DNA from 2 places in the Amycolatopsis sp. NBC_01307 genome. Region 1 is predicted to be linked to the other one. Evidence: riboswitches for the same ligand, from Rfam matches in the RefSeq annotation. Region 1 holds a riboswitch; the other holds the start of a gene.
What was found. Region 1 has a riboswitch for S-adenosylmethionine ahead of OG439_RS23165 (aminotransferase class V-fold PLP-dependent enzyme). Riboswitches for the same ligand answer to the same signal wherever they lie in the genome.
Positions count from the first base shown of each region.

Region 1 (4,772 bases):
GTCGGTTTGCTTGAGGTGAGCGGCGTCGATCGCGGGTTGCCCGCTTGGCCACCGTGCCGTCTGCTGCGCTCGGCGGTCGCGAGCCCGGCCGGCCGCGAGTTGTCCACATCCACTCCAGTTGTCCACAGATTTCCGGCACCCACGTTTTTGCAGGTCAGCGGCGGTAGACTGGACAGGGGACGCCCCCCAGGGAGTGGTGGGGGCTGCGTTCGGGCCGGGCGGTTGTCCGGTGCCTGTCCGCTCTTCGCGTCGACCTGGTGATCTTTTCCCGCGAGGGTGAGTGATCCTCACAAAAACCTCACCTGATCTTCCCTGCGTTCCCTCTTTTGGCTTACTCTGCGCTCCATTCATTACCTCGAATGGGCGAACGTAGAGTCAAAGGAGTACGCCGGGTGACGAAGCGATACGTGCGTGGGGCCGGGCTGGTCGCGGGGATCGTCCTGGGTGTGGGGCTCGCCGCCGCTCCGGGGGCGGCCGCTGAGGTGGGGCCCTTTCCGGTGCTGGCGCTGCCGTTCAAGGCCGGCCAGCAGGTGTACTCCGCCGGCATCCACTCCGACGATGGCAGCACCGGCGTCGAGAACGCCCTCGACCTCAGCCCGGCCGACAAGACCGTGCGGGCGCCGCTGGCCGGGACCGTGCACCTGCAGCACTGCGCGGGCGGCGACTGGGTGACCATCGACCACGCCGGCGGCTGGCGGACCGGGTACTACCACATGGAAGGCATCAAGGTCACCGACGGTGAGCAGGTCGAGGCCGGCGACGTGCTCGGCTCGACCGGCAACGCCCTGCCGTGTGGTGGCAGCAGCACCGGGGCCCACGTGCACTTCACACTGTGGACACTGCCGGACGCGGCCGACTGGGACGGTCTCGCCTACAGCCAGGTCTCGACCACCGTCGCGGCGGCGCACGGTGAGCCGATCGACGGGAAGACGTTGGGTGGCTGGCTGTTCACAGCGGGCGCGGACCAGTACACCGGCACCGCGACACACCTCTCGGACCACGCCGTGACGCAGCTCCCGGGCCGTTTCCGCGCGAAGCCCTGACGCTTCTCCATTCCTGCTCGACTTGTGGTCGGTGTCTCAGAATGTGCTGTGGGGGCTGGTCGTCACGCCGATTCTCGGTTACCTTTTGAATCAGGTCATGAGTGCCAGCGTCAAGCCCCGGCTTGCTGGCCGGCAACCCTCCTACCGCGGTGGGGTGCCCCGGGTGAAGACCGGGCCGGTCGCGCCGTGCGACCGGCAAGCGCGGGCCCCTCGCCGGGGCCCCCCGGAACGCCGAGGAGGCTAACGATGACTCTCGCCATCGACCGCACCAGCACACAGACCCAGGAATCCCTTGCGTCCCAAGGTATTCCCACGGTCGCTGGTGCCTCGCTGCGAGTTCCGCTCGTCACCGGCGGAGACATCGGCTACGCCAATCTCGACCACGCGGCCAGCGCGCCCTGTCTCGACGCCGTCCGCGTGGCCGTCGACGAGTTCCTGCCCTGGTACGCGAGCGTCCACCGCGGCGCGGGCTTCGCCTCGCAGGTCTCGACCAAGCTCTACGAGCGCACCCGCGCCACGCTGCGCAGCTTCGTCGGCGCGCGCCGGACCGACACGGTCGTGTTCACCCGCAACACCACCGACTCCTTCAACCTGCTCGCCCGCAGCCTCCCGCCGCGCACCGCGGTGATCGTGTTCGACACCGAGCACCACGCCGCGCTGCTGCCGTGGCAGGGGCCGAACGTCCGGCGCCTGCCGACCCCGCGCACCCGGCTCGCGGCGGTGTCCGCTGTGGACGAAGCCCTCGCGGAATCCCCGCAGGGGCCGCGTTTGGTGGTCCTCACCGGAGCGTCCAATGTGACCGGTGAGCTGCTCCCGGTGGCGGAGATCGCCGCGGTGGCCCGCCGGCACGGCGCCCGCATCGCCCTCGACGCCGCCCAGCTCGCGCCGCACCGCAGGATCGCCATGCAGGACCTGGACGTCGACTACGTCGCCCTCTCCGGCCACAAGCTGTACGCGCCCTTCGGCGCGGGCGCGCTGATCGGCCGCGCCGACTGGCTGCGCGCCGCCCGGCCCTACCTCGCCGGCGGCGGCGCGACCAAGCTCGTCACCGAGGACGCCGTCGTCTGGAACACCGGCCCGGAGCGGCACGAAGCCGGTTCGCCCAACACCGTCGGCGTGTACGCGCTCGGCGTCGCCTGCGAAACCCTGAGCCGCAACTGGGCCGCCGTCGAAGCGCACGAGCAGGCCCTGCTCGTCCGGCTGCGCAGGGGCCTCGAGGGCATCCCGGGCTGCTCGGAGCTGCGGCTGTTCGACGCGCCGGTCGACCGCGTCGGCACGGTCAGCTTCGTCGTCGCCGGCTTCGACCCCGGCTGGCTCGCGGCGGTTCTCTCGGCGGAGTACGGCATCGGCGTCCGCGACGGCGCCTTCTGCGCCCACATCGCGGCCAAGCGCCTGATCGGCGTCACCGGCGGCGAAGGGCAGCAGGCGGTGCGCGTCAGCCTCGGCCTGGGCAGCACCGAGGAGCACGTGGATCGCGTGCTGCTGGCGCTGCGCCAGATCGTCGCCCGCGGCGCGCGCTGGGGGTACACGAAGGCGGGCGGCCGCTGGGCCCCGGTCGGCGACCCGCGGGAGCTGCCGCCGTTCTGCTGAGCGTTAGCCTGGGCCGATGGGGCGGCAGTGGATTCCGTTGGCGTTGCTGGGTTTCGCGGAACTGGTCCTGGTGACGGCCGAACTGTTCCACCGGTCGGCCGTCACCGCGGAACTGACGGCGCGGTTGCCACCGGCGACCGCCGGCTACGTGGGCCTGTTCGGCTTGACGATCGACGGTTACGGCACCAAGGCCCGGTTCCTCAGCCTCGATGACACCGTCGTGGCCTACGCCGGCGGCGCCGGTCCGGCGTGGCAGTACGCACTCATCGCGGCGTTCCTCGCCATGGTGGTCTCCTACGCCGTGGCGGGCGGGCTGCGCGCGAGGACGGTGGTGGCGTCGATCGTCGCCGTCGTGCTCGCCGTCCCGGTGCTGGACCTGCTGCTGTTCAGCCGGTTCGGTCTCGACGCGGCCACCCGCGGCCCCCTCCTGGCGACGCTCGGGCTCGCGCTGGTCGCCTGGTACGAACGCAGTCCGCTGGTGCTCGCGATGGCCGTGGCGCCGGTGCGGTGGCCGTGGTGATCGCGGACCTGCCGGGCGCGCTGATCTCCGCGACCGTGCTCGTGGCCGGGGCGTTCGCCGCTACCCTGCCCCGATGGGGGAGGGACGGCGTTTCTGGTTCCCGCTGGCGGCGCCGGGGTTCGCCCAGCTCGTGATGGCGGTCGTCGCGCCGGTGCCGGCGGCGTACGAGCGCAACTGGTTCCTGATCGCCGTGGCCTTGGTGTTCGCGCTGGTCAGCCTGGTGTTCTCGACGCCGGTGACCGGGGCGCCGAGCGCGGCGGGGGTGCTGTTCGCCGCCGCGTTCGCGGTCCTCCCGCGGCGTCCCCGCGACACTGCCGCCGGGGCACCCTGACCAGGCGTGGACAATGGACCGGTGAGCACCGAGTCCAGCGCTGGAGAACCCGACACCGACGCCGCCGCCGAGGCGGTGCCCGAGCCCGTCCAGGAGACGCCGGAAACCCCGGCGGCGACGGCGGCGACGCTGCCGAAGCGCCGGGTGGGCTGGGTGTTCGCCGTCGCGGTGGTGCTCTGGGCGATCGACCTGATCACGAAGAACCTGGTCACCGCCAACCTGGAGGGCAAGGAGCCGGTCCGGATCCTCGGCGGCCTGATCTACCTGCAGGTCATCCGCAACCCGGGTGCCGCGTTCTCGATGGCCACCGGCATGACGTGGGTGCTGGCGCTGGTCGCGCTCGCCGTCGTCATCGCGATCATCTGGATCTCGCGGCGGCTGCGCTCGATCGGCTGGGCGATCGGCCTCGGCCTGGTGCTGGCCGGCGCGCTGGGCAACCTCACCGACCGGATCTTCCGCGCACCCGGCGGGCTGCAGGGCCACGTCGTCGACTTCATCTCGGCGTTCGCTCCGAACGGCAAGGGCTTCGCGATCTTCAACATCGCCGACTCGGCGATCTGCGTCGGCGGTGCGCTGATCGTGCTGCTGTCCCTGCTGGGCAAGGACTACGACGGCACGTCGACCAAGGACAAGACCAAAGACAAGAAGCAGGCCGAGCCGGCCGCGGAAACCAAGCAGGAGGACCAGGCGTGAGCTCGCGGATGCTCCCGGTGCCCGACGGGCTCGACGGGATGCGGGTCGACGCCGGCCTCGCCAAGATGCTCGGGCTGTCCCGCACGGTCGTCGCCGAGCTGGCCGAGTCCGGCGACGTGCTGCTCGACGGCCACCCGGCGGGCAAGTCGGACCGGCTGGCCGCGGGCGGGCTGCTGGAGGTCACGCTGCCGGAGCCGGCGAACCCGGTGGAGATCGTCGCCGCGCCGGTCGAAGGCATGCAGATCCTGCACGACGACGACGACATCGTGGTGATCTCGAAGCCGGTCGGCGTCGCCGTGCACCCGAGCCCGGGCTGGACCGGCCCGACGGTGGTCGGCGGCCTCGCCGCGGCGGGCCTGCGCATCGCGACGTCCGGCGCGGCCGAGCGCCAGGGCGTCGTGCACCGGCTCGACGCGGGCACGACCGGCGTGATGGTGGTGGCCAAGAGCGAGCACGCGTACACCGTGCTGAAGCGCGCGTTCAAGGAACGCACGGTCGACAAGGGCTACCACGCGATCGTCCAGGGCCACCCGGACCCGACGCGCGGCACCATCGACGCCCCGATCGACCGCCACCCCCGCCACGACTACAAGTT
Region 1 is NZ_CP108403.1:5,475,002-5,479,773, reverse strand. It holds gene OG439_RS23170 (M23 family metallopeptidase) at 393-1,043, shown strand; SAM riboswitch class IV at 1,137-1,251, shown strand; gene OG439_RS23165 (aminotransferase class V-fold PLP-dependent enzyme) at 1,290-2,633, shown strand; gene OG439_RS23160 (hypothetical protein) at 2,650-3,153, shown strand; gene OG439_RS23155 (hypothetical protein) at 3,227-3,484, shown strand; gene lspA (signal peptidase II) at 3,560-4,177, shown strand; gene OG439_RS23145 (RluA family pseudouridine synthase) at 4,174-4,772, shown strand, end outside.

Region 2 (4,772 bases), 2.0 Mb from region 1:
ACCTCCAAGGTCTGGAAGCGCCGCTTCCTCAAGGGCGCCGTCCTCGGCGTCATGATCAGCATCGCCGGCGGCGGCGCGGCCGCGCTGGCGATGAACAAGAGCGTCACCGTCGACGTCGACGGCCAGCAGACCACCGTGCACTCGTTCGGCGACACCGTCGGCGAGGTGCTGGAGGACGCGGGCCTGTCCGTCGGCGCGCACGACTCGCTCTCCCCGTCCCCGCAGGCCGAGGTCGGCGACGGCGGCGTCATCAAGCTCGAGCGCGGCCGCCAGCTGAAGCTGGTCGTCGACGGCGCCGAGCGCACCTCCTGGGTCCGCGCGACCCACCTGGGCGACGCCCTGTCCCAGCTCGGCATGCAGCAGGCCGAGCAGGCCGGCACGTGGATGTCGATGCCGAAGGACGGCGAACTGCCGCTCGAAGGCGCGACCGTCCAGATCAAGACCCTCAAGCACATCACGCTCTACGACGGCGCGAACCAGCCGAAGCAGATCACCACGACCGCGGTCACCACGAAGGAGTTCCTGGGCGAGTACAAGCTCACCCTGGGCCCGGAGGACGCGGCCGAGGGCGGCCTGGACGTCAAGCTGACCGACGGTGCCGAGGTCCACATCAGCCGCACCGGCGTCTCGATGGTCAACCAGAAGGAGACCATCGACCCGCCCGAGCAGAAGGTCGACGACCCGGACCTCGACAAGGGCAAGACCCAGGTCGAGGACCCGGGCACGCCCGGCGAGAAGATGGTGACCTACAAGGTCACGCAGAAGAACGGCAAAGAGGTCTCGCGGCAGTCGATGTCGGAGCAGGTGATCACTCCGGCCAAGCCGAAGATCATCCACGTCGGCACCAAGAAGGCCGCGACCCCCGACATCGGCGACGGTTCCGCGTGGGACCGCATCGCGCAGTGCGAGTCGGGCGGCAACTGGGCCATCAACACCGGCAACGGTTACTACGGCGGCCTCCAGTTCGACAAGCAGACCTGGAACGCCTACGGCGGCTCCCAGTACGCGGCGCTCCCGAACCAGGCTTCGCGTGAAGAGCAGATCGCGGTGGCGGAGAAGGTCCGCGCCGGACGCGGCGGCAGCTACAGCGCCTGGCCGGTCTGCGGCAAGAAGGCCTGACTTCCTTTCCGAAACGGCCCCCGCCTCACGGCGGGGGCCGTTTCGCGTCCCCAGCGAGGCATGACCCGAGTTCCGCCGCCAATCACGTGAGTCACGGGTCTGATCACGCGAGTGTCGGGTCTGATCACGTCGGTTCCGCCTGCGATCACGTGTGTCGACCGCTCAATCACGTGTGTTGACCGCTCAATCACGCGTGTCGGCCTGCTGATCACGCGAGCCGACCGTCTGGGTATGCGGGCCGACCGTCCAGGTACGTGGGTCGACTGGCTGGGTACGTGAGCCGACCGTCCACGTATGCGGGCCGACTGGCTGGGTACGTGGGCTGACCCTCTGGGGCCGGGCACTCCGGGCGGGCGTGCAGAGGGGGCCGGGTTGTCCTGGGTAGGCTCGTCCGGTGGTTGAACTGTTGGGACCTGCCGAGATCCGCGGGCTGGCGGCCGAGCTGGACGTGCGGCCGACCAAGAAGCTCGGGCAGAACTTCGTGCACGATCCCAACACCGTGCGGCGGATCGTCGACCTCGCGCACCTCGGGCCGGACGACGTCGTCCTCGAGGTCGGGCCCGGGCTCGGGTCCCTGACGCTCGGGCTGCTCGCCGCGGGGACGCGGGTCGTGGCCGTCGAGATCGATCGCAAGCTCGCCGAACGGCTGCCGAAGACCGTCGCCGAACGCGGGCCGGACGTCGCGGGCCGGCTGGACGTCCTCGAGGCCGACGCCATGCGCGTCTCGAACGCCGACCTGCCCGCCGCGCCCACCGCGCTCGTGGCCAACCTGCCCTACAACGTCGCCGTGCCGGTCGTGCTGCACCTGCTCGCCGAGGTGCCCTCCCTCAAGTCCGGCCTCGTGATGGTCCAGACCGAGGTCGCCGACCGGATGGCCGCGGGCCCGGGCAGCCGGATCTACGGCGTCCCGAGCGTCAAGCTCGCCTGGTACGGCCCGGCGCGCAAGGTCGCCGCCGTGCCACGCTCGGTGTTCTGGCCGGTACCCAACGTCGATTCCACGCTCGTCGCGTTCGAACGCGGGGAGACGCCGGCGTCCGAGGACCGGGATCGGCTGTTCGGTCTCGTGGACGCCGCGTTCTCACAACGCAGGAAGACCCTCCGCGCCGCGCTCGCCGGCTGGGCGGGGTCGGCCGAGCGGGCCGGCGAGCTGCTGGTGGCCGCCGGGATCGACCCGAAGACCCGCGGTGAGCAGCTGGACGTGCACGACTTCGCCCGGCTCGCCGCCGTCCGGTGACGCGTCCTCAGTGGAACTGACGGTGCCCGCCGACGCCGGAGCGTGCGCGTCGCGGCGAAATAAGTCTTCCTGAGTGCTGTTCCCGCGATTCGGACACCTCCAGTCGTGTGATCTGGCCCAACAGGCTTGCTTTCGCTCCTCGGGATCGGTTTTACTCAGTACGTCCATCCCGAGCGACTGAGAGACCTGGCTCGCCGAAGTCGCAGCAACCACCCTCCGCAGGGCAGGTGCTACCGCCAGGACCGATGGAGGCCGTCCCGATGAAGAGGGTTGCTCGCCCGCTGCTGCTGACCAAACGCCGCGTTGTCGACGAGGGTCGCCGCTCCGTGACCGCATGTCGACGCTCCAACTGAGCTTGCTCGACCCGTCACACCTCTTCTTCATGCACCGTCCATAGAGGACGGACACTCGCTTGCGGCCGGACGCGCTTCTCTGCGCGCCCCGTTTTCTGGAGCCTTCGTGATCACCGTCGAAAACCTGTCCAAGTCCTTTGCCCTCAACGGAAATCCGGTCGTCGCGCTGCGGGACGTGAGCGTCGACGTCCAGGCCGGCTCACTGTTCGGCGTCGTCGGTCCGGCCGGTTCCGGCAAGTCCGTCCTCGCCCGGTGCATCGCGCTGCAGGAGCGGCCGGACCGCGGTGTCGTCCGGCTCGACGGCCTCAACACCGGCACCCTCGACGGCCGCCGGCTCCGCGAGATCCGCCGCCAGCTCGGCGTCGTCGGCACCAAGCCGGAGCTGATCGCCGAGCGCACCATCGCCGGCAACATCGCGTCCCCGCTGGAGCAGCTGGGCGTCGACGGCCCGCAGCGCCGCAGCAAGGTCGGCTCGCTGCTCGACCTCGTCGGCCTGACCCCGCGCGCCGCGCAGCGTCCCGGCGAGCTCACCGAAGGGCAGCTCCGCCGCGTCGCCGTGGCGAAGGCCCTGGCCGCGGCCCCCGCCGTGCTGCTCGCCGACGACCCGACCGCCGGGATCGACCCGGAGGAGGCCGGCGCGGTGCTCACCGTGCTCGACCGGGCCCGCGCCGAGCTGGGTGTCACCATCGTCATCACGACGCCGGACGCGAGCGTCGTCCGCCGGGTGTGCGACGACGTCGCGGTGCTCGAAGACGGCACCGTCGTCGAGCGTGGCTCCGTGCTCGACCTGATCTCGAACCCGGCCAGCCGCACCGCGCAGGCGCTGCTGCCCGCCATCGAGACCACCCGCTCGCAGTCCTCGCGCTACGACCGCTCGGTCGACGTCGTGCTGGTCGGCTTCGCTTCGGTCGGCGCGCTGCTGCCCGAGGCCGCGGGCCGCTTCGACGTCGAGTTCGCCACCATCGGCGGCGGCCTGACCCGGATCGGCGACACCCCGGTCGGCCGGTTCCGCCTCGGCGTCCGCGGCGAGCGGGCCGACGCCGCGCTGGCGTGGGTCGCCGAGCGCGGCGGCCACGTCACGCACACCGCCCGCGGCCCCCAGGGCGTCGCCGCGGCCTGACCCCGAACGTCCGTGAAGGCCTCCTTACCGGCTCTTATGGCCGGGAAGGAGGCCTTCACGGCTTTCAGCGGGTGCTGCGCGGGAGCAGCAGGAGTGCGGTGAGGGCGGCTGTGGCGACGAGGCCGGCCGCCCAGGCCGCGGCTGTTGTGTAGCCGTGGACGATCGCCGTCGACGTTGTGAGCCCGGCCGCCGCCGCGGTGGCGATCGTGTTCAGCGTCGCCGTCCCCAGTGACGCGCCGACCTGCTGCGACGTCGTCACGAACGCAGATGCGGCTCCGGCGTCCCGCGCGCCGACGTCGCGGGTCGCGACGTTCAGCACCACCGGCATGCACAGCCCGGCGCCCAGGCCCAGCAGCAGCTGCATCGGCAGGATCACCGCGGCGTACGACGAGTCCGGCGTCAACCGGGTGGCCAGCAGCAACCCGCCCGCCAGCACGAAGAGCCCGCCCGCCAGCAGCGGACGCGGGCCGAAGCGGGCCAGCAACCGCCCCGACAGCTGCGTCGAGGCGAAGAGGTTCGCGCCCAGCGTCGGCAGGAACGCCAGCGCCGCGGCGAGCGCGCCGTAGCCCATCACCACCTGCAGCTGGTACGTCAGGAACAGGAACATCCCGAACGCGCCGAACGACGCGGTCCCGACGGTCAGGTACGCGACGGCGCGGGCGCGGTCGCGCACCACCGCGAGCGGCAGCAGCGGGTGCGGGTGGCCGGCCTGCCGGGCGACGAACGCGCCGAGCAGCACCACCGCGAGCGCGAGGAAACCCAGTACCCACAACGAGTTCCAGCCCAGCGTCGCCGCTTCGGACAGCGCGTGCACCAGCACGACGACGCCGCCGCAGCTGAGCAGCGCACTGGTCCAGTCCAGCTTGGTGTCGCGGTGCCCGGCCGTGGCCGGCACGGCGAACCAGGCGCCCAGCCCGGCCACCACGGCGAGCGGCACGTTGATGTA
Region 2 is NZ_CP108403.1:7,431,187-7,435,958, reverse strand. It holds gene OG439_RS32295 (transglycosylase family protein) at 1-1,119, shown strand, start outside; gene rsmA (16S rRNA (adenine(1518)-N(6)/adenine(1519)-N(6))-dimethyltransferase RsmA) at 1,514-2,353, shown strand; SAM riboswitch class I at 2,515-2,605, shown strand; gene OG439_RS32285 (methionine ABC transporter ATP-binding protein) at 2,813-3,826, shown strand; gene OG439_RS32280 (DHA2 family efflux MFS transporter permease subunit) at 3,891-4,772, opposite strand, start outside.
Region 2: it holds a riboswitch for S-adenosylmethionine, as region 1 does, so the genes downstream of both, OG439_RS32285 (methionine ABC transporter ATP-binding protein) here and OG439_RS23165 (aminotransferase class V-fold PLP-dependent enzyme) in region 1, are expected to answer to the same signal.